DNA from 3 places in the Pseudoalteromonas carrageenovora IAM 12662 genome. Region 3 is predicted to be linked to each of the others. Evidence: predicted binding sites of a transcription regulator. Region 3 holds the regulator's gene; each other region holds the start of a gene.

Region 1 (10,650 bases), 1.2 Mb from region 3:
CGCTTGGTATTAGAGAATTAATTAATGAAAAAAATAATAATGTTATCGGCTGTATTTTTAGTCAGTTTTATTGTGTTTTGTATTATTAAATTACCGGCGGTTATAGCGCTTGATATAGCAAAACCCTACTTGCCTAAACAGTTAGAAATTGGCCAAACTGTTGGTACTGTGTGGGAAGGGCAAATGATGCAAGTACGCTTTGAGGGCGAGCAACTAAATAATGTACGGTGGGATATAGCAGGCTGGCAATTATTTACTGGTAAGTTAAACGCAAATATTAAATTTGGTAATGCGCGTGAACGTAGTGATATTTCAGGATATGCCGACATAAGTTATGGGTTATTTAATAACAAAGTAAAAGTAACCGATGGTTTAGTTCGCTCAACGGTTGAGCGTGCGATGGGAAGAATACAGCTACCATTGCCAGTAACAGCTAAAGGTCGCGTAATATTAGAACTTGAAGAATATGGCTCGGGTGCACCTTATTGCGAATCGTTAAAGGGTGAGATCGCGAGCCCAAATATTGATGTGCAAGGGTTAAATGGCTGGTTTAATATAGGCCCTCTAGGAGGCAAGTTAAGCTGTAAGTCGGGTGATATAGCTATATTAATTGACCCAGATAATACGTTAGGCCTTGAAGCAGATGCTACACTTAAAGCTAATTTTGATTTTAGTGTCGCCGGTTATGTAAAACCAGATGCCAGCTTACCAAAAGATGTACATGATGCGGTTAAGTTTTTAGGCCGACCAGATAACCAAGGTCGCTACCCGCTCAATTTTTAATTGTTTCAATATAAAGAGTTTTAATGCAAATACCCCAATTTACTGAGTTGCATGCAAAGCAGCTCAGCACGTTTTTAAACACTCAGCCTCAAGCTATGACCCTTGAGCAAAGTGAAGGTTACTTATTTGGCGTTATTTGTTCGCCCAGCCCACTAGATGTGCACGAGTGGCTTGCACAAATACTACCAAACACAGCTAACGACTTAGACGAAGAGATGCTGTTTTTATTCATGGCGCTTTATCATAAAATTAGTGAGCAAGTGTTTGAAACTGGATACAAGTTACCAGTAGAGTTTAACCTTGAGTTTTGTAAGCCGTGGAGTGAAGGTTTTTTAGTGGCGACGAAAGCGTATGCTGAGCCTCTTTTAAATGCTCCCGAGTTAGATGCCGAATTTAAACAAGCACTAGAAAGTGCACTTAGTACGCTTAGCTTTTTTGCACTTGATCAGCAAGCCGTAACACAAATTGCAGCACAAAATAATATGACCTCAGACGCATTGTGCCAATATCAGTATGAATCTATGGGTGATTTTGCATTAGGTTTTGCAGAGCTTATTGAAGTTGTTGCTATTAATAGTGGTTTAATTACAGATGATAGTTGGGACGAGTAATTTGCTTTGCCTTTTAGGCGCTTAATCTAAGCGCCTAGTTCTAAAACAATATCAGTGCAGCCTTGCTTGCACTTTACTAAGCCTTTACCCGATTCGCTGGTGGCTAGATCAAGCGTTAAAACTCCATTACATTTTTCACACTTAAGCGTTTTACCTTGGGCTAATTGCTTGAGCATATTGCGTTGCTTATAAAACGAGTCGCTGGCTTTTTTATTTAGGTTAGAAAAATCCATTACTTAGCTCGCTTTTGCTCTAAAGCTTCAGAGACTATTTTACACACCGTGTTTAAGCGCTCATCGTAAAAATACAAGTTAAGATCGCGCTCACGACAGTAACGTAAATGAAAAAGCTGTACTGAATCATCAGTCGTAAATGTTTTTTCTATGTACTCTTGCTCAGATTCAGAAAGCTTTAACTGAGCGGCTACTCTATTTTTAGCCATGTTTGCAGCAGGGCTTCTGTTTACTTTGCTGGCATCACTTAAAAAACCAATGCCTTCTCCTAATAACTTTTCACGGGGTTCTTTTATTAAAGGATGGTCAATAGTGAAAAAGGCAAGGATCAGCACTACCAATATAATAAATTTTTTCATGGATACGTAAACCTTGATCTAAATAGGGTTAAATTACCATGCAGTGTAATAAACTGCATTTTAAAAGCAAGTAACTGAGATGAATAAATTATTAGCAATCTAAGTCAGTAATTCTAGCCAATATTGTTATAATAGCTAACAGCAGTCAGATATTTCTGAAATATCTGAAACTATTCAAGAGGCTATTTATTAACCTAAATATGCCAAGCATGTAACGTGCACGCTTTAGTTATAGAGTACTTGAGTATTGCTGAATTTTTATTTCCAAGCGGCGTTGAGGAACTTCGATGGACAAGCAAATTAAAGTAAAAAATATACCTGTAGAGGTAAAAATCCAAAAGCCGGATTTAAGCCGAGATGATGACAGGTTTAATCCCCGAAATCGTATTTATGTGCGTGCTGTAAAAGGCCTCCATCAGTTACTCAGGCAGCGTATTGGCTTTTTAGGCATGCTCGCTTTTATGGTATTACCCTGGATCAATTTTAACGGGCAACAAGCTGTATTGTTTGATTTGATTGGCCAAAAGTATAATATTTTTGGTTTAACGCTTTGGCCTCAAGATTTTACTATTCTTGCGTTTATATTTATGTTGGCAGCGTTTGCGCTATTTTTAGTTACCACTTTTTATGGCCGGGTGTGGTGTGGTTATACTTGCCCACAAACCGTATGGACCTTTATTTTTATCTGGTTTGAAGAAAAGTTTGAAGGAACGGCAAATCAGCGTAAAAAGCTCGATCAACGGCCAATGGATTTTGATAAGTTTTGGCGGAAAACAGCTAAGCATTCCAGCTGGATCTTGTTTTCTTTGTATACCGCAATCTCGTTTGTAGGCTACTTTACACCCATTAGAGAACTGCTCCCTGATTTCGTCACTTTTAGCGTCGGTGGTTATGCATTAATAAGTATTATCTTCTTTGCTGCATGTACTTATGCCAACGCTGGCTGGATGCGTGAAATTATGTGTTTACATATTTGTCCGTATTCACGCTTTCAATCTGCTATGTTTGATAAAGATACTTACACCGTAACGTACGATGAGCAAAGAGGCGAAAGCCGTGGTCCACGTTCGCGCAAAGTTGCTCATGAAGACCTAGAAATGGGCGACTGCATAGACTGTAATTTGTGTGTTCAAGTATGCCCAACAGGTATAGATATTCGTAATGGCCTACAAGCTGAATGTATTAACTGTGGTGCGTGTATTGATGCCTGTGATGGTGTGATGGACAAAATGGACTATCCGCGTGGGCTTATTTCATATACGACAGAGCGAAACCTAGAAACACCTGAAAATAAAACTAATCCACTACGAGCTAAAATCATAGGTTATACGGTCATACTTGTTGTACTTACGGGGGCGCTTGTCGCTAATATAGCACTGCGTAAAACCATGGACTTTGATATTATCCGTGATAGAAACCAATTATACCGTGTCGACTTTGATGGTTTGGTAGAAAACACTTACACGTTAAAAGTGATTAATAAAGCGCAATACGAGCAAACCTTTAACATTAAGGTCCAAGGACTTGATAACTTTAAATACTTAGGTAAGCAAACATTTACTGTGCAAGCTGGTCAGTCTCACAATGTACCACTTTCGCTTGTAATGGACCCTTATGATTTAAAAGCACCAATGACCGAGTTCAGCTTTGTGCTTTCGCCAGTCAGTGAACCTGACGAAACGATATCGCAGCCAAGTAACTTTTTTAAAGCACGGTAATATCGGCTTACCCAATAAGTAGTAAGTTATAGCAATTAACAAAAGCGGGTGAATAACCCGCTTTTATTTTATATAAGAAGAGTATGAGTAAATTTAGCTTTATTGACCTAACACCCGACCTAATACTCGATGCTATAGAAACGGTAGGCATTTATGCTGAGTCGGGTTTATTAGCACTTAACAGTTACGAAAACAGAGTTTATCAATTTAAGGCTGAAGATGGCCTGCGCTACGTAGTAAAGTTTTATCGCCCAGAACGCTGGAGCAAAGAGCAAATTCAAGAAGAACATGATTTTGCATTTGAACTAGCAGAGGCAGAAGTACCAGTAGTTGCACCGGTTAAATATAATGGAAAAAGCTTGTTTGAGCACCAAGGCTATTTGTTTGTGTTATTTCCAAGCGTAGGTGGACGCCTATTCGAGGTTGATAACCTAGATCAACTTGACGTGATGGGGCGATTAATTGGCCGTATGCATCAAGTTGCTAAAACCAAACCATTTACGCATAGACCAACACTTACCTGTGAAGAATACTTACATACAGCCAAAGTTCATCTTCAAAAAAGTAACTTGGTACCAATGGGAATAAGTACTGCTTTTTACACTATTTTAGATTTAGTAATAGAGCAGGCACAAACGCAGTATAAAGATACGCACAGTATTCGCTTACATGGAGATTGCCATGCAGGTAACATATTGTGGGCAGGTGATGCGTTAATGTTTGTTGATTTAGACGATAGCCGTCAAGGTCCTGCTATTCAAGATTTATGGATGATGCTCAGTGGCGATAGGGCTACGCAACTGTTACAGTTAGACACCCTTGTAAATGCGTATGAAGAGTTTTGTGATTTTGACCACACTCAACTCAAATTGATTGAACCGCTGCGAGCGATGCGTATTATTCATTACATGGGATGGGTAGCTAAACGATGGAGCGATCCTGCTTTTGTACGGAACTTTTCGTGGTTTGCAGATGACAAATACTGGGAGCAACAAATTTTAGCGCTAAAAGAGCAGCTTGCAGCACTGCAAGAAGCACCGCTTAAGTTATTGCCATAATATTTTATTTAAAGATAAGTACAACGAGATACCAATGCTTAAAAAATTGAAACTGAGTTTATTACTTTTATGTTTACCATTTGCAGCACTTGCTGCACAGTTTGAAGCCGATAACCAATACACAGTGATTGATGTAGATAAAAGCGCGGAGCCACAGGTAACCGAGTTTTTTTCTTACTATTGCCCGCACTGTTTTAAATTTGAGCCAGTTGCTAAAGCAATCGAAAAAAACCTACCTGAAGGTACAGAGTTCATTAAAAACCATGTGAACTTTTTAGGCGGCGTTTCGCCACAAGCACAAAGCAATTTGAGCTATGCCTACTTAATTGGCAAAAAACATGGGCAGGCGCAAAGCATTAGCGATCAAATATTCAAAAGCATTCATGTTCAACGTGCTCCTTTAACGCAAATGAAAGACGTTAAAAAGTTACTTGAAGTTAACGGTATTGATAGCGCGACATTCGATCAAGACATTGCAAGTATGCCAATTATTGCCGCTGAACGTGCAATGCAAGACAAACAAAATAAATACTCGAAAATTGGCGCACTTACAGGCGTGCCTACTTTTATAGTTAACGATAAATATAAAATAAATATTAACACCATCAATAATCAGCAAGAACTTGATGAGTTAGTTGCTTTTTTACTAACACTTTAATCTCGGAGAATAATAATAATGATCAAATTAGTTAAAGCAGGTTTACTTGCAGTATTACTGCCAATGGCAGCAACTAGTTTTGCAGCAACGTATGAAGAAGGCGTGCATTACGACGTGATATCTGAGCGTGCAACTAAAAAACCAGAGATTAAAGAGTTTTTCTCATTTTACTGCCCTGCATGTAATAACATGGAAGCATTAATTGGTGAGTTTAAACCTAAGCTTGATAAAAATGTTAAATTTAAAAAGAGCCATGTGGATTTTGTAGGTGTTCGTGACCCAGAAAATCAACAAATGATGAGCCAAGCGCTAGCGACAGCTGAAGTGCTTCCACAAAAAGATAAAATTGTTTCTGCAATTTTTAATCACATTCATACCAAGCGCGCTAAGTTTAATGAGCTTGCTGATGTAAAAGATATATTTGTAGCACAAGGTGTAGATGGCGATAAGTTTGATAAGCTTTTCAAAAGCTTCTCGGTACGTACGCTAAGCTCTAAAATGAAACGCGATCAAGACTACTTTAAAGAAAAAGGCGCACTACGTGGCGTACCTACATTTATTGTAAATGGTAAGTACAAATTAAACCTTGGCCGAGAGTCGGGTATTACTGAGCCAGAAGACATTGGTAAACTGATTAATTATCTAGCTAGCAAATAAATTTAGCTAAAACTAAAAAAGCTCCTCAGGGAGCTTTTTTGCTTTATAAGGATGTAGCAATGGAAAAAATATTAGTATCGAGTTGCTTGCTAGGGCAGCCTGTTCGTTATGATGGAAAAGGACAAACATTACAGCATCCACAATTACGGGTATGGCAAAGTAATAAGAAAATAGTATCCTTTTGTCCTGAAGTTGCAGGTGGGCTATCTACTCCTAGAGCTCCTGCTGAAATAATACAGGGGAGAGTAATTACTAATTCAGGAGAGGATGTTACAGAGCAATTTCAAACTGGGGCTAATATAGCGCTAGAAGTTTGTAAAAAGAATAAAGTTCGTTTTGCTCTACTTAAAGAATCGAGCCCTTCTTATGGACGAAATACAATATATGATGGAAAGCATCGCGGAGTATAAATCGAAGGTCTAGGTTTAACTGCAGCATTATTTATGAAGAATGGGATTCAAGTGTTTAGTGAAGAACAAATACCAGCACTTATAAAAGTACTGGCACTTTAATTTTGGTTGGCTATTTACGCTGTAAGAAAACACCTGATTCTATGTGATGCGTATAAGGGAACTGATCAAATATCGCAAAGCGCTTAACGTTATGCGTACGAGTTAAATGATCAAGATCACGCTCAAGGGTTTCTGGATTACACGATATATAAATTATATTTTCGTAATTAGCCACTAAATCACACGTTAACTCATCCATGCCTGCGCGCGGTGGATCAACTAATATGGTTTGGCAGTCGTAGCTTTTTAAATCTATGCCCTCTAAACGAGAGAAAGTACGCTCACCATTCATTGCTTGAGTAAACTCTTCGCTCGACATACGTATAATATCGAGATTATCTACATTGTTTTTGGCAATGTTATACTGAGCAGAGTGAACAGACGATTTAGATATTTCAGTTGCTAGTACTTTATTAAAAGAACCCGCCAGTGCAATAGAAAAGTTACCGTTACCGCAATAAAGCTCTAATAAATCATTTTTAAGTGGTTTACATAAGTCTTGCGCCCATTCAAGCATATTAATATTTACTTTAGCATTTGGCTGAGTAAAGCTGTTTTCAACTTGTTGGTAAATAAGCTCTTGGCCGTTAACAGTTAAACGCTCAGTAACAAAGTCATCACCAAGTACTTCTTTTTGTTTGCGGGCACGGCCAATAAAATCAATTTTGTACTTGCTGCTTAGTTTTTCTTTAAGTGCTTTTATTTCAGTTAGCCACTGCTCATCTAGTGGTTTGTGATAAAGCAGGCTCACTAAAATTTCACCGCTTAGGGTTGATAGGTAATCTATTTGAAATAGCTTGCGGCGTAAAATCTCACATGGTTTAAGATTTTCAATCATCACTTGCATGATTTCACCTACAAGAGGTGCCGCAGGATCAAATGTATCTACGCGAATTTTTTCTTTTGTTTGTTGATCAAACATAATATGGAACAGATCGTCGCCATCGTGCCATACTCTAAACTCTGCGCGTTGGCGGTAGTTAGTTGGCTCTGAGCTAAATACTTCTAGCTGCTCCACACCAAAACGTCGAAACTGTGCACTTATACGCTGCTCTTTTTCACTTAATTGCGCTTGGTACTGTGTGGTATCTATTTTAATAACTGCCATTAACGCTACTACCTTATCTAAGATCTGTTTATCGGCGTTATTGTAGGGTGCGCTGTGTATTTGTCTAGTTTTGGTTAGAGTTAATGGTGTTTTTTTGCTCGCTTAACTTTAGTTTTATTTGCGCTGGCCGATAAAGAGCTACGCACGCATAGGAGACAGTTTATGAAAATAGGTAACTATAACTTTACGCCAAACAGTAATGTCAATAAATTCAATAATAAGGCTGATATTCAGCAGCCTACAATTGAGTCTCCTCAAGATAACTATCAACAACGAGGTAGAGAGCTTGCTGCAAAAGTACTCGGCGATAAAATGGCTGAGCAACTAGGCTTACCCGTTCAAGAAAAAAAAGCAGAGAAATCACTATTTGATTTTGATGAAATAGTAAAAAATGTACTCGACTTTGTCAGTGGCGCCGTTAATAAGGCAAAAGCAAACGGCGCTGACGATGACAAGCTTAAGAATATGCTTGGCGAAGCGCGCAAAGGAGTACAAATGGGTATTGATGATGCCGTTGAAGAACTTAAAGGCACTGGTATTTTTAATGACGACATGGAAGAAGGCATTAAAAAATCACAAGAGGGTATCTTCGACGGTATAGATACATTGGAGGAATCGTTATTTAATCCTCAACCTGCCAGTGTAAGTATAAGCCAAGGCCAATATGTAAGTATGAGCAGTGATGCTCAGTACAAGTTTACAACTGCCGAAGGTGATGAAGTAAGCATAAGCTTTGCCGATGCATACGAGTCCCAATCAGCTAGCGGTTATAGCAGAACCAATGATAGCGAATCATATGTAAGTTCGTCATCGCAATCTCGCCAGGTGTCTTTTTCAATGTCGGTTAATGGTGAATTAAACGAACAAGAGCAAGATGCAATTAATGCGATGATGGAAGACTTACAAAATGTAAGCTCAACATTTTTTGGTGGCGATTTAGATAAAGCATTTGAACAAGCGCAAGAGTTAAGTTTAGGTAGTGAACAGCTGGTGGCTTTTTCTATGGATTTACGTCAAACAAAAACGGTCGCAACTGTTAAGAGCTACGAAGAGTATAAGCCTGCTCCAGAAAAAGAAGTGGCTGATACATTAGCACCTTTTAACGATGATCTAAAAAATGCTTTTGAAAAAGCAGGTGAGTTAGGCTTACAAAATCAACTTGCTGGGATCTTACAATGGTTAAACCAAGATCAACAAGAAATCGATAAGCTAGTTGATTACACTAAATCGATGTTTGAAAATTTAAATCAGTTAAACACAGCGGCAGACGATCTCGCTGATTTAGAAACTCAGCAAAGTTAAACTACTTTCTTTTATAAATACCTCATGGCAAACTGCCGTTCTTAACGTTTAGTGGGAACAGTTGTTTGTCAGCGCATATAATGGTTTTTGATTCAGGTATTGGTGGCACCACTGTACTTGAGCATATAAAGCAAAGCATTCCTGATGCTCAGTACAGTTATTTTATGGATAACGCACTACTTCCCTACGGAGCGCAGTCCCAACAAACAATCATTAATCGCTTATATTCATTAATCCATTTTATTAATAGCAATAAGTTGAGTGTTGATTTAATTGTTATAGCGTGTAATACGGCTTCAACTTCGGCACTGAGTGCTGTTCGTAAAATAACCTCTATTCCTATTGTGGGTGTAGTACCTGCAATAAAGCCTGCAGCAGAGCTTACTCGTACTAATCACATAGCGCTATTGGCAACACCTGCTACAGTCACAAGTCGATATACAAAAACTTTAATTACTGAACACGCACGTAATGTAACGGTTAACTTATATAGCAGCGTTAAGTTGGTTGCTTTAGCTGAGCAGTATTTTTACACACAAGCCTTAGACATGCTCAAACTCCATCAAGAGCTTGATAGCCTAAAAGTAGATAAAAATACTGACGTGCTTGTATTAGGCTGTACGCATTTCCCTATATTAGCCAACCCTATTAGGGAGTACTTCAAGGGAGATGTACAGTTGTTAGATTCAGGTCAAGCTATAGCAAATAGAGTTCATTTTTTATTGGCTCAATCAAACCTTCTAGCAAAAAAACCTTCAGACATAAAAAAGCCGCTGCATTACTATGCAACGGCTGATATTAATAGTGATAAACTAGCGATAAAACTAGTTACACTGATTGATCCGTCTCAGTGCGAAGAGCACTAGAATCATCTTCTTGTTTTTGTTTTGCTTCGCGTACTTTTAAAGTACGTTGCTGAAACTCACTGTCGTTAAGCTTAGCAATTGCATTATCTGCATCTGCCTGCGCCATTTCAACAAAACCAAAGCCACGACGCTTGCCTGTATTTTTATCCTTTAATAGGCGTACGTTAAACACTTTACCTTGTTCTTCAAACAAAGCACGAACCACACCTTCGTTTGCACGATAAGGTAGATTGCCAACATAAAGTGTTTTTGTTTTAACTTCGGTTTCTTCAACACCTTCAGATGACATTGCTGCAATAGCAATCGCACCTATTAATAAACCAGCACCAAATAGTAGTGCAGGGCTTAAAGCTAAGCTGCCTAAAGCAAATTCAACAATAACAAAACCAACTACAGCAAGAATAACAGAGAAGATAAAAGATTTTTGATCGGGTAATTTCATTTTAGATCTACCAATAAACAGGAAATAAACATTAATTTAACATTGTGAACTTGCTATCTTAACGTCTTAATTGAACATAGCAATGATATTTGTATTAAATAATAAAGAAGAGTGTAAAAAAGCATCAGCTTATGGCTGTTTTGATGAGGTTTTACCGTGTTTTGTTGTATTTTTGTTCGAACAGTAAAAAGATCTAAAAAAAGGGTTGATCTGTTTTTGGATCTCCCTATAATGCGACCCCACTGAGACGGGAAACGCCGATGCATAGCAAGGCAGCAGCGGCTCAGAGAGTTAAATAAAACTTCGTTTTTGAATCTTCTAAAAAGAAAGTTTAAAACAAAGT
Region 2 (10,650 bases), 230 kb from region 3:
CAACTCGCAATCGCTACAAGCTCAGGGGAAATCGCTGGTGTTAGTGATTATTAACTTTGATAACTTTAGCCGTATAAACGATGCTTATGGTCCCATTGCGGGAGACAGTTGTTTACAGCAAATGGCGGCATTGTTAAACGCCCGTACTCAGGGCTCTGATTATGTAGCGCGTTGGAGTGGTGATGAGTTTTTATTATTACTACGTGATTTTAAGTGTAATAAAATAGACAGTTACGCATCTGACTTATGTAAATTTATAGCCAGTAATTCGTTTCAATTACCTAATGGTAAAACAACGAGCATTACGGCGTCGATTGGTTGGTCATTTTATCCATTACCGTTATTAGGCGGGCAGGTAATTAGCTGGGAAACCTCTATTAACTTGGCAGATATAGCGCTTCATCAAGTTAAAAAACGCGGTGGTGATGGCGTGGCTAATATTACTTTTGATGAGCAACTAGATGCATTTGAATTTGAACAAAACTCTAATGTTGATCAGCAATTAGGTATTTTACAAAGTAATGGCTTGGCAGATATAAAAGTGTGGATGCGATAATGCCCGACCAAGGTTATTGGTCAGGCATGGTAAGGTTAACTCTATTTGTTAAGCCAAGCTGGTAATATTGCAACCGACTCTGGGGCTGTAAATGCCGTACTGGTATCGGCGCTTATATCACCGCCTGAACTGCTTAAAATATTATTAAATCGCATAACCACGTTATTTGACTTCTCAGCTACGTATAAATCTGTTCCGGTATACATAATATCAACAGGGTTACCCAGTAGGGTATTTGGACCGCTAATAGTGGTACTTATGTTTACCAAGCCCGATGCCGTTGCTACGTTATTCAATACGTATATTTTGCCATCGTCAGCAACTGCTGCGCTACCAACATCAGAGAGTATTAGCGAGCTACTTAGCGAGTCGTAGTCGATGCCGTGTATGTTGCTTGGTGCTGCTAGTGCTGTGCCTGCATTTGCTGGCGTTATAAGCCTATCCTCAACTGCAATATTAGTACTACCAGCCATTAGTTTGCTTTTAACTTCGTCAAATACAGCAACGGTTCCATTTGTTAGTGCTACAAAAACTCGATCAGTGTTTACATCGTAATCAACATCCCAAGGGCGAGCATCATTTGCAAACGTAAGCGTCATTAATGGGCTTGCATCCCCTGTGGTGCAAGTTGAAAATATTGAAATACTTGGAGTATCTGCATTATTTTCTGCAACTAAAATCATACCGCTATCAGAAGCCACATCAAGACCTTTAGGAGATACAAGGCCTGTATTCGAACCAGTAATAATGCTGTCTTGGCTCGTATTATAAGTTTGCCCATCTCTGTTTATTGCCACTTTATTTGAAATAACAATACCGCCAATTGAGGTTGTACTGTTATCGAACGTTGTATAACTATTACCCGCTTTATCAAAAGTTACACTCTCGATGGTTTGACTCGCATTATAGTTGCCAATTTCTGTGTTAAGTTGTGAGCTTAATCGACTAATTTGCCCAGTTGTTTCACCTGCAGTGCCCGGATTACTACTTACAGCAACACCTAGCAGCGCCATATTAGCGGTATCACTATCTGAAATGTCAGCCATCTCATTTTGTATACCCAGTTTAGTAATTGACTCAGGTTTAATTGTTGAGGTAACTAAATCAGGAGTGATATCGCCGCTTTCACCTGAAAATATATTGCTGAACACAAGAACAGCATCATTTGATTTTTCAGCTACACGTAAGTCACTACCTTCAAGGCTAATATCAACTGGGTTACCAAGCATTGTTGCTGGACCGGCAATACTTCGTGCAACGCTTACTAAGCCCTCAGCAGTTGAAGCATTATTAATTACAAATAACGAACCATCGGTTGCGTCTGAGGCACTCCCTACATCAGACAAAACAAGTTTATTAGTATTTGAGTCATAAACAATGCCGTGAATATTTACAGAAATTTGCGTGCCATCATTATTACTAGGGGTAATTGTGCGGCTTGGCATTGCGGCAAATTCACCACCAACAAAATTATCGTAAACGGCTACATCACCATTTGTTAGTGCTACATAAAGGCGGTCGTTAGATTCATCATAATCAACATCCCACGGTGCCGCTTCTGTAATGGTTGTGCCTAAAGGGGCTGTATCGCCCGCGGCTGTAGCGCCAAAAGTCGTTACTTGCATAGCGCCAAAGTCAGCAATAAAAACAAGCCCACTCTTTTGTGCTACAGCTATTCCTTTAGGATTTACCAATGTTGTGTTAGTACCTGTTATTTCGCGATCTGTATTAGCTGTATAGGTTGCGCCGTCACTACGGTTTGCAAGCTGACATATAGTTTTAATACTGCCATTTTCGCTGTCGCTTGCTTGCAATAAATTACCTAAGCTATCAAATGCAACGCCTTCGTTAGCTGTTGTATTAAAGGTTTTTAGTTTAGAGGCGCTTTGGTTAATTACATCGATAGTGCCTGTATTGCTCTCGCCATTGTTTGCCAAAATAAATGTGGCTGATGCAAAGCCAGGGTTGCCATTTGTACCGTCGGACCCGTTTTGTCCATCGGTGCCTGCAATACCATCTACACCGTTTTCACCATCGTCTGAGCTACAGCCTGTAATGCCGATTAATACTGCAAGTGTTAAAGCTGAAAAACTAAGCGTGTGTTTAAGTGTGTTTTTTTGTGCTGAATGAGTTGTTAAATTAGCTTTATTCATCATTTCTACCTTTTAAATATTCCATCAAATGTAGGTAAATAACGCGCTTGCTCATAAGGCATAGACTAAGCGGAACCGATTATTTACATGTTAACCTCATATCAATAACGGCTATAAAATGAAACTGGATGCAAAAAAGTTAAAATTAAAAACAAAAAAAGGAGCCTTGAGGCTCCTTTTTAATAAACTAAGTAAATAGCTTAAGCAATAAACGACTTAATTGAACTTAAAATACCTTGCTCACCTAAGCCCATTTCATCATGCATTTGCGCTTGTGTACCGTGCTTAATAAATTCATCAGGAATACCTAAATTAAGTACGTGAATGCGGGCTTTAATACTTGCCAAGTATTCATTAACTGCGGAGCCTGCACCACCATAAATAGCATTATCCTCTAGGGTAACTATTACATCGTGGCTTTGAGCAAGCTCATTTAAAAGCGTTGTATCAAGCGGTTTAATAAAACGCATGTTAACAAGCGTTGCGTTTAATTCATTCGCTGCAAGTTGTGCGTTATCAAGCAATGTGCCAAATGACAAAATAGCAATTTTAGCACCTTGCTTAATTGTGTCTGCTTTACCTATTTCGATAAGCTGCATATCGCTTTGAATATCTGCAGTACCGGCACTTCCGCGAGGGTAGCGTACAGCTACAGGGCAATTTGCTTTATAACCGGTGTACAACATTTGGCGGCATTCGTTAGTATCGCTAGGGGCCATAATAACCATATTAGGTATACAGCGCATAAAGCTTAAGTCGTAAGCACCTTGGTGGGTTTCACCGTCAGCACCAACGATGCCTGCACGGTCAATTGCAAATAGCACCGGTAAGTTTTGTAGGGCTACATCGTGAATGAGCTGATCGTATGCACGCTGTAAAAAACTTGAGTAAATAGCAACAACAGGCTTTAAACCTTCACAGGCTAAGCCGGCGGCAAGTGTTACTGCGTGTTGCTCGGCTATAGCTACGTCAAAGTATTGCTCTGGGTGCTCTTTTGAAAAGCGCACCATGCCCGAGCCTTCGCGCATAGCAGGTGTTATTGCCATCAGCTTACTGTCTTGCTCTGCCATATCGCACAGCCAATCACCAAACACTTTTGAAAAGGTTGCTGCGCCAGGTTTAGATTTAGGTAAACATGATGTGCTTGGGTCGAACTTTGGTACGCCATGATAGCCAATAGGATCCGCTTCTGCTGGCTTATAACCTTTACCTTTTTGTGTTTTTATATGCAGTAATTGCGGGCCTTTTAAATTACGCATATTACGAAGCGTATCTACGAGCATGTTTACATCGTGCCCATCAATTGGGCCAATGTAATTAAGGCCTAATTCTTCAAAAAAAGTACCAGGTATAACCATACCTTTAAGGTGCTCTTCCATTCTGCTGGCAAGCTCTTTGACTGGCGGTACACCAGAGAGTAACTTTTTACTACCTTCACGAATATTAGTATAAAAGCTACCTGATAAAATACGTGCAAAGTGATTAGTAAGTGCACCTACGTTTTCAGAAATCGACATTTCGTTATCATTTAAAATAATAAGCATGTCTGACTTTACGTCACCTAAGTGGTTCATAGCTTCAAAGGCCATGCCCGCAGTAATAGCACCATCGCCAATAACTGCAACTGTTTTACGTCCTGCGCCTTCTTTTTTAGCTGCAATAGACATACCTAATGCCGCTGAAATAGAGGTACTTGAATGGCCCACACTAAAAGTATCGTATTCGCTTTCATCTCTAAACGGGAAAGGGTGCAGGCCATCTTTTTGACGAATGGTGTGCATTAAATCACGACGACCAGTTAATATTTTATGTGGGTAAGCTTGATGTCCTACATCCCATACAACGCGATCTTCTGGTGTGTTATAAACATAATGTAGTGCAACAGTTAGCTCAACTGTTCCTAAACCAGACGCTAAATGACCGCTACTTTGCGATACTGAGTTGAGTAAGTAATCGCGCAGCTCGTTGCTAAAAGCAGGAAGTTTATCTTGCGCTAAATCACGCAGCTGTGCTGGTTCGTCAACCAAATTAAGTAATGGATACTTGCTACTATCAAGTGTCATGGTTTTATATATATCCTTCGCTAACATTAATTAACACAAAGCGTTTATGAGTAATTAATGTTGAGTAATAATGTCAGTGCTAATTGCAATACGCTAAAGCGGTTATTAGTGGTCACGCTCAATAAGGTAATTTGCTAGCGACGCAAGATGTGTTGTGTCGGCATCTATTTTTGCAAGCGCTTCATGTGCTTGTTGTATTAAGTTTTGCGCCTTTTCTTTAGCGCCTAGCATACCTAATAACGCCGGATATGTCGCTTTATTCGCGGCGATATCTGACCCTTGTGGCTTACCTAAAATAATAGTATCGCCTTCAACATCTAAAATATCGTCGTGTACTTGAAATGCCAGCCCTATAGCATACCCAAAAATGCTTAAGTTTTCTAAAGTTTGTTTGTCTGCATTTTCGCTACACAATGCACCAAGTGTAATCGCACAATTAATGAGCGCACCCGTTTTTAGTTTATGTATACGTTCAAGCTCTTGAACGGTAACTGCTTTATCTGTTGCTGCAATATCTAAAGATTGTCCGCCCACCATGCCCTCAAGGCCAGATGCTTTAGCTAGTTGAGCAATCATTTTTATCTGTGTTTGCGAAGAGCATGTAAATTCATGGCTTGCTATTAACTCAAAGGCGAGGGTTTGTAGTGCATCACCAGCTAAAATTGCGTGCGCTTCGCCAAACTCAATATGGCAAGTAGGGCGACCACGACGTAAATCGTCATCATCCATCGCAGGTAAATCATCATGAACAAGTGAGTAGCTATGAATACATTCAATAGCGCCTGCCAATATGTCCAAATCTTGCTTTTTAGCACCGAGCATTTCGCCTGTGGCGTACACTAAAAATGGGCGTAGTCTTTTGCCACCATTAAATAACCCATACTCTGTGGCACTTTTTATTGTTTGCTCTGTATCGAGAGGTTGGTCAAAATGTTGTTGTAAAGTAGCTACTACATCTTTTTGAGCACATTCAATATAATCTTTAATGCTCACAACTATTCCATATCGTTATCAAAGTTTGTAAGTGCTGACTTTTCGCTGTTACCCATCAAAATTGATACTTTTTGCTCTGCTTGCTGTAATTTTCCTGATGAAGCACTCGCTAATGCAATTCCACGTTCAAATTGTTTAAGCGATTGCTCAAGCGACAAATCACCTTGTTCCATATCACTAACAATTGTCGATAATTCTTCTAGTGCTTGTTCGAAACTTAAGTTTTCAGGTTTTTTAGTCGCCATCTTTATTTCAGCTTACATAATAAATTTAGGGGTCAATTTTAGGGGGAATGCTAAACTAGGTCAAAGGATGATATTGGTTTTTTACCTTTATGGCGTTAAATTATATTTAATTGCATTGATAAAGGCTTAATAGCACTCTTAATGGTTAATAAATTAGGTTGCACATATAACTTGATCTAAAATAGTGCTAAAGGCTGCTTTTTATGTTTATTTATAAAAATGGCTTAAGCAATTCAGTATGTTGCCGATAAGCAGATAATAATAAAAGTTTATAATAAGGCACTGAACATGAAACCTCTGGAGGAAATGTGGATTTAGCAACCATAATCGGGATCCTAGGCGCAATTGGCTTAATTGTCATGTCTATGTTTATGAGTAGTAGCGGTGAAATGGCTATGTTTGCCGATGCTCCTTCAAGTGTCATTGTTTTTGGCGGCTCACTGTTTATTGTTTTATCAAACTTCACCATGTCACAATTTTTAGGCATAGGTAAAGTAGTTGGTAAGGCATTCATGTTTAAAATAGAATCCCCTGAAGAGCTAATAGAAAAAGCAGTAGAACTTGCTGATTCAGCACGTAAAGGTGGTTTTTTAGCCCTTGAAGAAGCCGAAATTCCCAATCCATTTATGCGCAAAGGCGTAGATATGCTTGTTGATGGGCATGATGCTGATGTTGTGCGTGCAACACTTCAAAAAGATATTTCTTTAACCACTACCCGTCATGAAATGGGCGCGGGTTTATTTAAGTCACTTGCTGATATAGCACCTGCTATGGGCATGATTGGTACACTCATTGGCTTGGTTGCAATGTTATCTAACATGGACGACCCTAAAGCAATTGGACCCGCAATGGCTGTAGCACTATTAACTACTTTATATGGTGCGTTTTTAGCAAACGTTGTAGCAATTCCAATTCAGGTAAAACTCGAACTACGTAAAGACGAAGAAGCAATGAACCAACGTTTAATTTTGGATGCAATTTTAGGTATCCAAGATGGTCAAAACCCAAAAGTAATTGAAGGTATTTTGAAAAACTACTTAGCTGAATCTAAACGTAAAGTAGATACCGAGGAGTAATCATGTCTGATCAAGAGTGCAAATGCCCACCACCAGGTTTACCTGCTTGGATGGGAACTTTTGCCGATTTAATGTCATTATTAATGTGCTTCTTTGTACTCTTGCTTGCGTTTTCAGAAATGGATGTACTTAAATTTAAACAAATAGCAGGCTCGATGAAGTTTGCATTTGGTGTGCAAAATAAAATAGAAGTAAAAGATATCCCCAAAGGCACGTCTGTTATTGCCATGGAATTTACCCCAGGTAAACCAGAGCCAACCCCTATAGAAACCATTCAACAACAAACTGTAGAAATGACCCAGCAAATGCTTGAGTTTCAAGCAGGTGATGAAAGCTCAGCCGGTGGTAGGCAAGAGCAGCGAGGAGATAAACGCGGAGGGGAGTCGCGTAGCACTTCGCAAGAACAATCGTCAGAGCAAGCAACTTCAGCGGCCGATCAAGAGCAAACAAATGAGTTAGTTAAGAAAATAGCGCAACAACTCGAAAAGCAAATTATAGATGGTGCAATAGAGCTTGAATCTTTAGGGCAGCAAATTATTATTCGTATTCGTGAAAATGGCTCATTTCCCTCAGGGAGTGCATTTTTACAACCTAAGTTTAAACCTATCATTCAAGATATTGGTGTGCTGTTAAAAGATGTACCTGGCGAAATTACTGTTTCGGGACATACCGACGATTTTCAGGTTTCAAATGAGTTATATATTAATAATTGGGACTTATCGTCAAAGCGTGCTGTAGCAGTCGCAAGCGAGCTGCAAACAGTGCAAGGGTTTGATAAAAACCGGATGATGGTAGTAGGGCGTGCCGATACTCGCCCACTTGTTCCAAACGATTCAAATGAAGATCGCCGAAGAAACCGTCGAGTAGAAATATCAATCTTGCAAGGTAAGGCTAAAGAGTCTGATCCTATTGATGTGCGATAAGTTATTGCTTTGTGTTATATCTCATTATGTTTGTTTTAATTTAAGGTACTTAATTGCCTAAGTATCTTGGCAATTTCATCATTTTAGCTTACAGTACATTTCCTTAACATATGTAATGGAGTGCCTGTGAAAATAATCAATAAATATTGCGACATGCCGGGTAATGGTGATGGTACTGATGACGATACAAAAACAAAATAGGGCAGAGTATTTTGCCTGAATGGTTTTTGTATATTGTCAGTATTTTAAGTAAAAGCTGGGTTTTAATGCTAAGCCCGGCTATTTTTATATTTTTTGTATTTAAAGATCGACTAGCCTTTCGATTTGTACTACTTACCGCAGCTTTTTTCCTCTTTGGTAACCTAACTGCTTCAAGCCTAAGAGCGTTTGATGACATTTATATTTATCGTTATTTAGTTTGGGCGCTCACAGATATTATTTGGATGGCACTTATAGCCTACTGGGGTATAAAGGATAAAGTTTATTTATGGCAATGTGTTATTGGACAACTAGTTGTTATTGGCGCACCTATATTACAACTATTCCGATTAGTTGATCGCCACTTGTGGGATTTAGCTTACAGTACCGTTATTTATCAGACCCTAATGCCATTTATCAATATTGCCACGGTGGTTGTATGCTATTTACCTTTAATTATCCTTTTCACTAAGCAAGGCAGTGTAAGGTCAAAAAGAGAAAACTCCTCACCTTAAAATAGTTGTGCTAAACTACTGTTTATATAAACAGTTAGTGAGCGGCTCCCATGAAACTCTACATTGCAGAAAAACCATCACTAGGCAGAGCAATTGCTGATGCCTTACCAAAACCACATAAAAAACACGATGGGTATATAGAAGTAGCTAATGGTGATTGTGTCTCGTGGTGTATAGGGCACTTACTTGAGCAAGCAGAGCCCGATGACTACGATGAGCGCTTCAAAAAATGGCAATTTGAACACCTTCCTATTGTGCCTGAGCAGTGGCAGTTAAAGGCTAAAACGAAAACTCGCAAGCAATTAACTATTTTAAAAAAGTTAATTAAACAAGCATCATTGTTAGTTCATGCTGGTGATCCCGACCGCGAGGGTCAACTTTTGGTCGATGAGGTAATAGAGCAAGCCAAAATAAGCAAAACTAAAAAGCAAAGTATTCAGCGTTTACTAATAAGCGATTTAAACTTAGCAGCTGTTAAAAAAGCACTTAGTAGTATGCGCTCTAATCGCGAATTTATCCCACTTAGTGTATCAGCGCTTGCACGTTCACGAGCGGATTGGCTTTTTGGTATGAACCTTACTCGGGCCTATACTTTAGCAGGGCAAAAAGCTGGTTTTGGTAATGTGCTATCAGTTGGGCGCGTTCAAACTCCTATTTTAGGTTTAGTGGTTAACCGCGATAACGAAATAGCTAATTTTGTATCAAAACCATTTTATGAAGTGTTGGCGCATTTAGTTACTCCAAAGCAGCAGTTATTTACAGCTAAGTGGGTGCCGAGTAAAGCTTGCGAGCCTTATCAAGATGAAGAAGGGCGGGTATTAAATAAAGCACTCGCCGAAAATGTAGCTTCGCGTATAACTAATCAAAAAGGAGAGGTAACAGCACTTGAACAAAAACAAAAAAAACAAAGTGCACCTTTACCTTATAATTTATCTTCACTTCAAATAGATGCTGCAAAGGCATTTGGTATGGCTGCTCAGCAGGTGCTTGATATTTGCCAAACACTTTATGAGCGCCATAAATTAATCACCTACCCTCGTTCAGATAATCGTTATTTACCTAAAGAACATCATTTAGATGCGCCTTCCATTTTAAAAGCAATTGCAGCAAATGGCGGTCAAAAAACTGAGTTTGTGAATGGGGCTGATGCTAAAAAATGCAGTAAATGCTTTAATGATTCAAAAGTTGCTGCACACCATGCAATTGTGCCCACAGCAAAGCAATTAAAAACTGCAAACTTAGCCACTAATGAAGCAAAAGTGTATCAGCTCATTTGTAGGCATTATTTGGTTCAGTTCTACCCAGACTACATTTACAACGAAACTAAAACTGAGATAACAATTGCTGGTGGTTTATTTAAAGCCAATGCCAAGCAAGACGTAAATTTGGGTTTTAAGGTACTAATGGGTAAAGGCGAGCTAAAAGATGAAGCAACTTTACCTCATTTAGCTAAAGGGATGGCGCTTAATTGCACTAAAGGTGAGGTTGTTGAAAAGCATACTACACCTCCATTATATTTTACTGATGCAACATTGTTGGCTGCGATGACGGGCATTAGCCGTTACGTTAAAGATCCACAAATTAAAAAAGTATTAAAAGAGACCGATGGTTTAGGTACTGAGGCTACTCGCGCAGGTATTATTGAATTGTTATTTAGACGTCGCTTTTTAAAGCGTGAAGGTAAAGCAATTAAAGCAACCGAAACCGGTTTGGCACTTATTAGTGTTTTACCACAAGGCTTAGCAAGTCCCGATTTAACGGCTAAATGGGAGTCGAGCTTAGGGGATATAGCGCAACAAGCAATGAGTTATCAGCAGTTTTTACAGCCATTACTGGCAGAGCTTGAAAGCTTTGTACAACAGGCGGCTAATTGCGATAACCATGTATTTTCAAAGCTACCTAAAACATCTCCTAAAAAACGCTTTGCT
Region 3 (10,650 bases):
CGCGAGGAAATGAACGCAATTCGTCAATTACTTGAGCATCAAGTATCGGGTTTAATGCAACAAGATATGGCGCGTCGCGATCCAACACGTGCGTGTATGGTTGACCGTTTAGTTGGTATGGGTATAGATAAAGAAGTCGCTCAGCAAATGGCTTGTTTTGTGCCTGACGATGTATCTCGCCAACAAGGTTGGAAAGCATTATTAACTATGGTCGAAGATCAAATGCAAACAACTAACAACGAGATACTTCGCCAAGGTGGTGTTTATGCGTTAGTTGGCCCAACAGGCGTAGGTAAAACAACAACGGTTGCTAAACTTGCAGCTTTAGGCGCTCAAAAATATGGTGCTGATAAAGTCGCATTAATTACAACTGACACTTACAGAATTGGTGCTTATGAGCAGCTTGCCACATACGGACGAATCATTGGTTGTGGAGTTAAACAAGTAAAAGATGCTAATGAATTAGCTGAAGTTTTATATCATTTACGTAATAAGCGTCTAGTATTAATTGATACAGCAGGTATGAGCCAGCGAGACTTGCGTTTAACTGAGCAGTTAAATACATTAATGCGTAATCAACGCGTTGATATTCGTAGTTATTTAGTATTAAGTGCAACAGCACAAATTAATGTACTACAAGAAACCGTACGTCACTTTAAAAAAGTACAGTTAAGTGGTTGTATTTTCACCAAGTTAGACGAGTCTTTAAGTTTGGGTGAGATTATTAGTATTGCGATTCAAAATCGCCTTCCAATAGGGTATCTTACTAACGGGCAACGAGTACCAGAAGATATTCGAGTTGCAAATGCTGAGAAACTAGTTAAAAAGGCTGAGCAATTGTATTTAAAAAGAACAAAAGCACAACATTCAAGGCACCAAGCAGTGGCGCCAAGCACAGTAGGGATGTATGATTAACACAGTATTAGATCAAGCAAGCGGCCTGCGCAAAATGAGTCAAAACAATAACAACGGCGTAAAAGTTATCGCTGTTACTGGTGGTAAAGGTGGAGTAGGGAAAACAAACGTTTCTCTAAATACTGCTATTGCATTAGGGCAGCAAGGTAATCGAGTATTAGTGCTTGATGCCGACTTAGGCTTAGCAAATTGTGATGTGATGCTTGGTTTGCGCGTAGAGCGCAACTTGTCACATGTTTTATCTGGCGAATGCGAGCTGGATGAAATTTTAGTTGAAGGCCCTGCAGGAATAAAAATTGTACCTGCTACGTCGGGTTCGCAGAGTATGGTCGAACTATCGCCTTCAGAGCACGCTGGTTTAATTCGTGCTTTTAGTGAACTCAACACTGAATTTGATATTTTAATTGTAGATACTGCCGCCGGTATTTCTGACATGGTGCTAAGTTTTTCTCGAGCTGCACAAGATGTCATGGTTGTTGTTTGTGATGAGCCAACATCAATAACTGATGCATATGCGTTAATTAAAGTATTAAGCCGTGAGCATGGTGTTTATAAATTTAAAATTGTTGCAAATATGGTCCGCAGTATGCGAGAAGGCCAAGAGTTATTTGCAAAGCTATCTAAAGTAACGGATCGGTTTTTAGATATTTCAATGGAGCTTGTTGCCACCGTTCCATATGATGAAAATATGCGTAAATCAACGCGTCGCCAAAAAGTAATTGTAGAACTCTTTCCGAATTCGCCAGCAGCCCTTGCATTTAAAACGCTGGCAACAAAAGCAGTTAAATGGCCAATACCAAACCAACCATCTGGGCATTTAGAGTTTTTCATTGAAAAACTAGTAAACGGCTAATTATGACAACATTGGTGAATAGAGCTATGGGATATCAAACAACACAAAACTTAAATGTGATTGTTGAAAAGCATGCATCGCTTGTAAAAAAAGTGGCATGCCATCTAATTGCTCGATTACCGCCAAGTGTTCAACTTGATGATTTAATTCAATCAGGAATGATAGGTTTAATTGAAGCTTCAAAAAACTTTGATGCAACCAAAGGCGCAAGTTTTGAAACCTTCGCAGGTATAAGAATTCGTGGAGCTATGCTCGATGAAATGCGCCGGGGTGATTGGGCCCCTCGCTCAGTACACCGTAAAAGTAGGCAAGTAGCTGAGGCCATCACAGAGCTTGAAAGTAGCTTAAATCGTGAACCATCAGATACAGAAGTTGCTGAAAAACTTGAAATTTCGTTAAATGAGTACCATCATATTTTAAATGATGTTAACGCAAGTAAAGTATTAGGTATTGAGGATCTTGGAGTTGATGAAGATGTTATCACTCCTGTAGGGCAAGATTTATCACTAGACAAACCTTTTAATAATGTTAAAAATGAACGGTTTAATGAGTCTTTGCTTAGTGCAATTAAATCATTACCAGAGCGTGATGCAATGGTACTTTCTTTGTACTATAACGATGAAATGAATTTAAAAGAAATAGGACATATACTCGATGTAAGTGAATCGCGTGTAAGTCAAATACATGGTCAGGCGATGATTAAGCTTAAAGCTAAAATCAATGACTGGATAAATTAGTAGTAAGTAAACTAAGGTTAAAACCTCACTGGAGGATGTTTTGGATAAAAACATGAAAATTCTTGTTGTTGATGATTTTTCAACGATGAGACGTATTATTAAAAATCTGTTACGTGACTTAGGCTTCACTAACGTTCAAGAAGCTGATGACGGTTCTACAGCTTTGCCTATGTTACAAAATCAAGTATTTGACTTTGTGGTTACAGATTGGAACATGCCGGGAATGCAAGGTATTGACCTTTTAAGAGCGATTCGTGCAGATGATAAATTAAAACATATCCCTGTACTAATGGTGACAGCTGAAGCGAAAAAAGAACAAATAATTGCAGCAGCTCAAGCTGGCGTTAATGGTTATATTGTGAAGCCTTTTACGGCTGGAACATTAAAAACTAAATTAGAAAAAGTATTTGAACGTTTAGGTTAATGATGGGGGAGAGGCTTATGTCAGCACCTGCTGCGCCTCAAATAACTTTAGAACAAGCTCGACAACTCGTCGTTTTTTTAGAAAACGGTGAGCAAGAGAAAGCCAATCAGTTAATTTTAGAAACCGCTTCACAAGAGCAATCTGAATTATTTGCTGAAGTTGGAAAGTTAACCCGTCAATTGCACGAAGCGCTTAAAAGCTTTGAACTTGATACACGTTTAACTGACTTAACTACCGACGCTATTCCTGATGCTAAAAAGCGGCTTAATTATGTTATGGAAATGACTGAAAATGCAGCTAATAAAACAATGGATGCCGTTGAAGCAAGTTTGCCTATTGCTCAGCAATTAGCAGATGAAATATCTCATATTAAACCGACTTGGGATCGCTTAATGAGTCGCGAAATTGAGTTAGGTGAGTTTAAGACGCTGTGTCATAGCATCGATAAGTTTATGAACAATTCTCATCATAAAACTGATGAGTTACAGAGCTTAATGACCAACGTGTTAATGGCTCAAGACTATCAGGATCTAACCGGACAGGTCATTCGTCGTGTTATAGAACTTGTAAGAGAAGTTGAAGAGAGCTTACTCCATCTTTTAACAGCCTTTGCTGCACAAGATGACAGCACAGCTGAAATAATAGAACAACAAAAAACAGAAGAACCAGTTGCCACACAAACTTTAGCAGGTCCTGAAGGCCCTATTATTGATAAAGATTCACGTAATGATGTTGTATCTGATCAAGATGAAGTCGATGATCTTTTATCAAGTTTGGGCTTCTAAGAGGAGAGTAACTGCATGAGCTTTGAAGTCGATGAAGATATTTTACAAGACTTTCTTGTAGAAGCTGGAGAAATCCTAGAGCTTTTATCTGAACAGTTAGTTGAGCTGGAAAATAACCCAGAAGATACCGAACTACTAAATGCTATATTTAGAGGTTTTCATACCGTAAAAGGTGGTGCCGGCTTTTTAGCAATGACGGAGCTTGTTGATGCGTGTCATGGTGCAGAAAACGTATTCGATTTACTGCGTCAAGGAGTGCGAACTGTCAACTCTGAGTTGATGGATGTTATATTACAAGCCCTCGACACCATTAACGAAATGTTTGCGACTATTCAAAATAGAGACAAACCTGAACCTGCAGACCCTCAGTTACTCGAAACTCTCCATATACTTGGTTTACCGCCGACAGAGGCTGAACTAGCCGGTGCAGCATCCCAAAATGAACCAGAGCAACCTCAAGCTGAGTCTGTAGAAGCGAATGATATAGACGAAGAAGACCCATTTGCTTTTGATGAATTGTTTAGTGGTGCACCTAGCGCAGCTGATGCACAAATAGATGAAATTACCGAAGACGAATTTGAAAACCTGCTTGATGAACTTCATGGTAAAGGACAAGGTCCTATTGCTGAAGAAGCAACAGCAAGCGGTGCTGATTTTAGCGGCGATATAACAGATGATGAATTCGATAGTTTATTAGATGAATTACATGGTGTTGGTAGTTTTGGTGCTGTAGCAAACTCAGAACCAGAAAAAAGTAACACTGCACAAGCTCCTGTTGAACATGCTAAAGCAACACCAAGCGATGTGAGTTCATCGTCAGATGATGAAATTAGTGATGATGAGTTTGAAGCGCTTCTTGATGAGCTTCATGGCAAAGGGACTGCTCCTAAATCGACAGAAAGCGCACCAGCTGCAAAACAACCTGAGCCTGTTTCACCGCCAGCTGCAAAACAGCCTGAGCCGGTAAAAAAAGCGGAACCAGCTAAAGCCTTTGTATCAAAACCAGTTGAAAAAGCACCTGAAAAGCCTGCAGCAAAAGCACCTCCTGCACCTAAAAAGGCAGCACCACCCCCAGCTGAAACTACAGTACGTGTAGATACTAAGCGTCTTGATCAAATTATGAATATGGTGGGTGAGCTAGTACTTGTTCGAAATCGCTTAGTGAGTCTTGCCACTAACTCTGATAGCGAGGCCATGGGCAAAGCAATATCTAATCTTGATGTAGTAACTGCTGATATTCAAGGTGCGGTTATGCAAACACGAATGCAGCCAATCAAAAAGGTTTTTGGCCGTTTCCCTCGTGTTGTTCGTGATTTAGCGCGTAGTTTGAATAAAGATATAAATCTACAACTTGTTGGTGAAGAAACTGATTTAGATAAAAACTTAGTTGAAGCGCTTGCCGATCCTCTTGTGCATTTAGTTCGTAATTCAGTCGATCATGGAATTGAAATGCCAGCCGCCCGTGAAGCCGCAGGCAAACCACGAACAGGTAATGTAACGTTATCTGCATCGCAAGAAGGCGATCATATTTTGTTAACCATTAAAGATGATGGTGCAGGTATGGACGCTGAGAAACTCAAAAAAATAGCGATTAGTAAAGGCGTTCTCGATCATGACCAAGCTAGTCGACTTTCTGACACTGAAGCTTATAACCTAATTTTTGCTCCAGGTTTTTCTACCAAAGAAGAAATTTCAGATATTTCTGGCCGTGGTGTAGGGATGGACGTAGTAAAAACTAAAATCACTCAATTGAATGGTTCGGTTAGCATACAGTCTGAGCTAGGTGTAGGCACTATTTTAGAAATAAAAGTTCCTCTAACTTTAGCTATTTTACCTACTCTAATGGTTATTGTTGGGGCACAAACATTTGCCTTACCACTGGCTGGGGTAAGTGAGATATTCCATTTAGATTTAACTAAGACAAATGTTGTTGATGGTCAATTAACAATTATTGTGCGTAAAAAAGCGATTCCGTTATTTTATCTAGAGCATTGGCTAGTTAAAGGTGCAGACCGCTCTCAGCGAAAAGCCCAAGGACATGTTGTTATTGTTCAAATTGGAACGCAGCAAGTTGGTTTTGTTGTCGATTCATTAATAGGCCAAGAGGAAGTGGTAATTAAGCCGCTTGATGCATTGCTTCAAGGCACGCCAGGCATGGCAGGCGCTACAATTACCTCTGATGGTGGTATTGCACTTATTCTTGATGTTCCAAGCATGTTAAAACATTACGCAGGCTAATAATAATGCAGGTATGTAGTGAATACTTACCTGCGCATAAACTTAATAAGAGAGCTAAATGGCCGTTAAAGTTTTAGTTGTTGATGATTCAAGCTTTTTTCGCCGTAGAGTAAGCGAAATACTTGAACAAGATAGCGACATACACGTTATAGGTTTTGCTGTAAATGGCAGAGAAGCTGTAGAAAAAACAGCGCAGCTACGCCCTGACATGATCACTATGGATGTAGAAATGCCCGTGCTTGATGGCATTAGTGCTGTGAAAGAAATAATGGCGAGTAATCCAACGCCGATATTAATGTTTTCGTCGCTAACACGTGATGGTGCAACAGCAACACTAGATGCACTAGATGCTGGAGCAATGGATTTTTTACCAAAAAAATTCGAAGATATTGCGCGTAATAACGAAGATGCTATTAAGTTACTACAAACAAAAGTAAAAGAAATAGGAAGAAGGCGGGCGCCAAGAGCGTTTAAGCCAATCACTACAAGTAAACCAGTAGAAAGAGCAACGTCTGTACGCTCTAGTTTTTCAGGGGCTAGCACTGTAAAGCAGCCTGATAGAAGCTTTCAACGTGCTGAGCCTGCAAAAGCTCACTCAAATAATGCGTCAATACGAGCAAGTGGTAAACACTACCAACTTGTCGCAATAGGTACATCAACAGGGGGACCTGTTGCACTACAAACTATTTTAACTCAGTTACCTGCAAATTTTCCTCACCCAATTTTACTTATTCAACACATGCCTGCTGCGTTCACGCCAGCATTTGCTGCACGTCTAAATGGATTGTGCCAAATTAAAGTAAAAGAAGCTCAGCAAGGGGATCGTTTACAACCTGGAACGGCTTACTTAGCGCCAGGTGGTCAACAAATGATGGTTGAAGGGCGCGGCTCAAATAGAACACTGCGTGTATTTGAAGATAATAGCGAACGCATAAGTTACAAACCTAGTGTAGATGTTACTTTTGCTAGTGCAGCAAAGGCTTATCAAGGTGATGTGCTGGCAATTGTTTTAACAGGGATGGGCGCTGATGGGCGTGATGGTGCGCGGATGTTGAAGCAAACTGGTGCCACAATTTGGGCTCAAGATGAAAAAAGTTGCGTAGTGTATGGTATGCCACAAGCGATCGCAAACGCAGGACTTGCAAGTGAAAATTTAGCACTTGATGATGTTGCTATGAGAATTAAAAGAGAGATTGGGTGTGGATAAGCTCTCAATACTTGGGTTAGTCGTCGCGCTTGGTGCAATAGCTATTGGTTATTCTTTAGAGGGTGGCGTTGTTTCAGCTCTTTTTAATGGGCCTGCATTAATTATTGTTTTAGGCGGCACGATTGGTGCGGTTATGCTACAAACCTCTGCCAGTACATTTAAAAAAATGCTGAATATGAGTAGCTGGGTTTTTGTTGCTCCTCACTATGATATTGACGAAGCGATAGAGCAAGTTAAGCGCTGGTCCCATAAAGCTCGACAAGAAGGTTACTTAGCGCTTGAAAACGAAGCACTAACACACTCAGATGCTTATGCTGCAAAAGGTTTAAGCTTACTGATTGATGGCTGTTCAGAGCAAAAGCTGCGCGACACACTCGAAATTGATTTACTACTTGAACGTGATCGCTTATTAGAAGCGGCTCGTGTTTATGAAGCCATGGGAGGTTACAGTCCTACCATTGGGATTTTAGGAGCTGTGCTTGGATTAATTCAGGCAATGTCTTTTATTACTGACCCACAAATGTTGGGCGCAGGTGTTGCAACTGCTTTTATAGCGACAATTTACGGAGTTGGACTCGCTAATTTACTGTTTTTACCAATGGCAAATAAGCTTAAACAGCGAGTTGAGCAAAAAATGCTATACCATGAAATGCTTGCTGAAGGTGTGATTGCTATAAGCGTTGGCGAAAGCCCTATGAATATAGAATTAAAGCTTGAAGCTTATCGTGTTGAGCGCCCTAATTTAGTGGATGTGTAACTATGCTGCGTAGGCGCCTTCGTCATTCAGCTGCTAAAGACCAACACACAGAGCGTTGGCTTGTGTCGTATGCTGATTACATGACCATAATGTTTGCCTTTTTTGTAGTGCTATACGCTATTGCCATTAATAAAGAAGAAAGCTTTCAGGTTTTATCTGACTCACTTGAACATGTTTTTGATAAGTCTGCACGCCAATTTTCGCAGCAAGGTGAAGGTGTTAACGGCAATGGAATTTTGACCGATAGAGTGACGCCAGAGCAGGAAGTTCTTTATGGCGAAAGTATTCAAAAGCAAGAGCAAGGTCCTGAGCTTCTTGATGGGCAAAGTGATACAAGTAATATTCAACAAAAGTACTTAGGCAAACCACTTGATAGCCTTTTAATTAAATTACAGTCAGCACTAATTGATGAAATTCGTGATGGCGAGGCTAGCTTAGAGCTTAACCAAGATTGGTTGATTATAGAGCTTAGTTCTGGAATGTTGTTCTCAAGTGGAAGCTCAGTTGCGCACTCAAGAGCAAAGCAAGTAGTTAAAATAGTTAAAGATATTATTGCTCCTGTAGATAACTATGTACGAGTGCGCGGTTATACTGACGATGAAACTATTCGTAATGAAATTTTTCGCTCTAACTGGGAACTGTCGGTTGCTAGAGCTACCTCTATTTTAGTGGAGCTTGAGGCATTAGGTATTAACTCGGCGAGAATGGCTATAGAGGGATATGGTCAATACTCTCCGTTTGCAGATAACAGTACCGCCGAAGGGCGAGCTGAAAATCGTAAAGTTGTAATTGCACTTTCTAAGTATGGCCTACCACCTAAAAAAGAAGTTAAAAAAGGTGAGCAAGAAAGTGAGCCTGAAGCGGTAGAGCACGAAGTCGAGCTACCGTCGGACGACGATACTATAAAAATAATTCGATTGCCTCATGGTGGTATTCGCATAACCACACGCAATGAACAGTAATTAGGATAAAATGTGAAGATTTGGACTGTCGCAAATCAAAAGGGAGGGGTTGGAAAAACAACCACTGCTGTTAGCCTTGCTGGTATTTTAGCTTTGCAGGGTAAACGTGTGCTGCTTATAGATACCGATCCTCATGCATCACTCACATATTACTTTGGTATAGACTCTGAAGACTTAGAAGTCAGCGTGTACGATATTTTTGCACGTGGTACGAATATGCAAAGCGAAGAAATACTCCAAGCATTATGTCCATCAACTCTCGAAAACCTAGATATTTTACCCGCAACAATGGCCATAGCCACGCTTGATAGAAGTATGGGTAATAAAACGGGAATGGGACTAATATTAAAAAAAGCGCTTGCAAAAATCAGTGAACATTACGACTATGCCATTTTAGATTGTCCTCCTGTTTTAGGTGTGTTGATGGTTAACGCTTTAGCCGCCAGTGAGCGTATTTTAGTTCCGGTACAAACTGAGTTTTTAGCGCTTAAAGGGCTGGATAGAATGATGCGTACAATGGAATTAATGCAAACCTCTCAGGCGAAAGATTATCAATACACTATAATTCCTACTATGTATGATAAGCGTACTAAAGCATCGTTAGAGGCATATAAAACATTACAAAATACATATACCAATAAAGTATGGCCGGGTGTCATTCCGGTGGATACTAAGTTTAGAGATGCAAGCTTAGCGCAAAAAGTGCCAATAGAATTTTGCCCCCGCTCGCGTGGTGTATATGCATACAAAGCTCTATTGGAGTATTTAATTGAACAAGGTTAATGAATGAGTAAGCAATTATTTGCTAATGAAAAAGTAATGAAACAATACCTAGGGGCTTTGCTTTGTGAAGACGAGCCTGTAGATAGCCTTGAGCCAGTAGCAAAGTTACTCGAGCAGCTACCAGATGGCACACAGCCTGAGCAAGTTCATTTAAAACCTAAAGAGCAATTAAAAGCAGCAGAAAAAGTATTCGATCAAGATTTACTCGCTTCAGATGTAGTGCCAATATCTGATACCGAAAATGTTAGTGAGGTTGTTAGTAACGACAATGTAGAAACAACCACTACCGCACTTGAAAGTGTTGAGCCGCAGCTTTCAATTGATGGTAAGGCTGATTATTTTGAAGGTGAGTTTCAGGCGTTATTTTTTGAAGTGGCAGGGCTCACACTTGCCGTGCCATTAAAGGCATTAGGTGGTATTCATCAATTAGGTGAAGTAAATCATTTGTTTGGTAAACCTAAGTGGTTTAAAGGTGTCATGCTTAACCGAGAGGAAAAACTCAACGTTGTTGATACCGCTCGTTGGGTAATGCCAGAGAAGTACGATGAAAAATTAGAAGCGTCATTAGACTATCAATATTTAATTACACTAGGCGATAGTCAGTGGGGCTTATTAGCTGAAAAGCTGATAAATAACATTACATTGAGTAAAGAAGATGTAAAATGGCGTACCAACCAAAGCAAGCGTCCATGGCTTGCGGGCGTTATAAAAGAAAAAATGTGTGCTTTAATTGATGTAGACAACTTAAATATATTATTAGAGAAAGGCTTAGACAGCCGTCAGTAGTAATGACCATTACGGGGTAATAGCATGAATCAAGATAAATTACTGTCAGCAAATAAAAATGCAGATAATAATGATGAAATTTTACAGTGGGTTACGTTTAAGCTTGAGGAAGAAACCTACGGCGTAAATGTAATGCAAGTACAAGAAATACTTCGTTATACAGAAATTGCTCCAGTACCTGGTGCGCCTTCTTATGTTATTGG

What was found. Region 3 encodes FliA, which starts transcription of late flagellar genes. Its sites were predicted from a motif close to CTAAAGNTNNNNNNNNNNNNGCCGATA; they were not measured.
Region 1: ALFOR1_RS01375 (DUF5610 domain-containing protein) is a predicted target of FliA. The motif match lies at 7,804-7,830, and genes of this name have one in related genera.
Region 2: pomA (flagellar motor protein PomA) is a predicted target of FliA. The motif match lies at 6,234-6,260, and genes of this name have one in related genera.

The regions. Positions count from the first base shown of each region.
Region 1 covers NZ_LT965928.1:267,084-277,733, forward strand. Annotated here, with positions in the region: gene gspM (type II secretion system protein GspM) at 1-21, shown strand, start outside; gene ALFOR1_RS01325 (type II secretion system protein N) at 25-783, shown strand; gene ALFOR1_RS01330 (UPF0149 family protein) at 807-1,394, shown strand; gene ALFOR1_RS01335 (hypothetical protein) at 1,421-1,627, opposite strand; gene ALFOR1_RS01340 (hypothetical protein) at 1,627-1,986, opposite strand; gene ccoG (cytochrome c oxidase accessory protein CcoG) at 2,274-3,704, shown strand; gene ALFOR1_RS01350 (serine/threonine protein kinase) at 3,788-4,762, shown strand; gene ALFOR1_RS01355 (thiol:disulfide interchange protein DsbA/DsbL) at 4,797-5,420, shown strand; gene ALFOR1_RS01360 (thiol:disulfide interchange protein DsbA/DsbL) at 5,439-6,077, shown strand; partial or broken gene ALFOR1_RS01365 (DUF523 domain-containing protein) at 6,137-6,589, shown strand; gene trmA (tRNA (uridine(54)-C5)-methyltransferase TrmA) at 6,600-7,697, opposite strand; gene ALFOR1_RS01375 (DUF5610 domain-containing protein) at 7,860-8,999, shown strand; gene murI (glutamate racemase) at 9,065-9,865, shown strand; gene ALFOR1_RS01385 (RNA recognition motif domain-containing protein) at 9,828-10,307, opposite strand.
Region 2 covers NZ_LT965928.1:2,874,614-2,885,263, reverse strand. Annotated here, with positions in the region: gene ALFOR1_RS13050 (ligand-binding sensor domain-containing diguanylate cyclase) at 1-556, shown strand, start outside; gene ALFOR1_RS13045 (hypothetical protein) at 598-2,709, opposite strand; gene dxs (1-deoxy-D-xylulose-5-phosphate synthase) at 2,910-4,772, opposite strand; gene ispA ((2E,6E)-farnesyl diphosphate synthase) at 4,878-5,765, opposite strand; gene ALFOR1_RS13030 (exodeoxyribonuclease VII small subunit) at 5,768-6,010, opposite strand; gene pomA (flagellar motor protein PomA) at 6,319-7,086, shown strand; gene ALFOR1_RS13020 (flagellar motor protein MotB) at 7,089-8,009, shown strand; gene ALFOR1_RS13015 (hypothetical protein) at 8,222-8,722, shown strand; gene ALFOR1_RS13010 (DNA topoisomerase III) at 8,773-10,650, shown strand, end outside.
Region 3 covers NZ_LT965928.1:2,647,541-2,658,190, reverse strand. Annotated here, with positions in the region: gene flhF (flagellar biosynthesis protein FlhF) at 1-915, shown strand, start outside; gene ALFOR1_RS12050 (MinD/ParA family ATP-binding protein) at 908-1,768, shown strand; gene ALFOR1_RS12045 (RNA polymerase sigma factor FliA) at 1,795-2,505, shown strand; gene cheY (chemotaxis response regulator CheY) at 2,546-2,929, shown strand; gene ALFOR1_RS12035 (protein phosphatase CheZ) at 2,947-3,714, shown strand; gene ALFOR1_RS12030 (chemotaxis protein CheA) at 3,730-5,952, shown strand; gene ALFOR1_RS12025 (protein-glutamate methylesterase/protein-glutamine glutaminase) at 6,011-7,159, shown strand; gene ALFOR1_RS12020 (flagellar motor protein) at 7,152-7,916, shown strand; gene ALFOR1_RS12015 (flagellar motor protein MotB) at 7,919-8,878, shown strand; gene ALFOR1_RS12010 (ParA family protein) at 8,891-9,661, shown strand; gene ALFOR1_RS12005 (chemotaxis protein CheW) at 9,665-10,447, shown strand; gene ALFOR1_RS12000 (chemotaxis protein CheW) at 10,472-10,650, shown strand, end outside.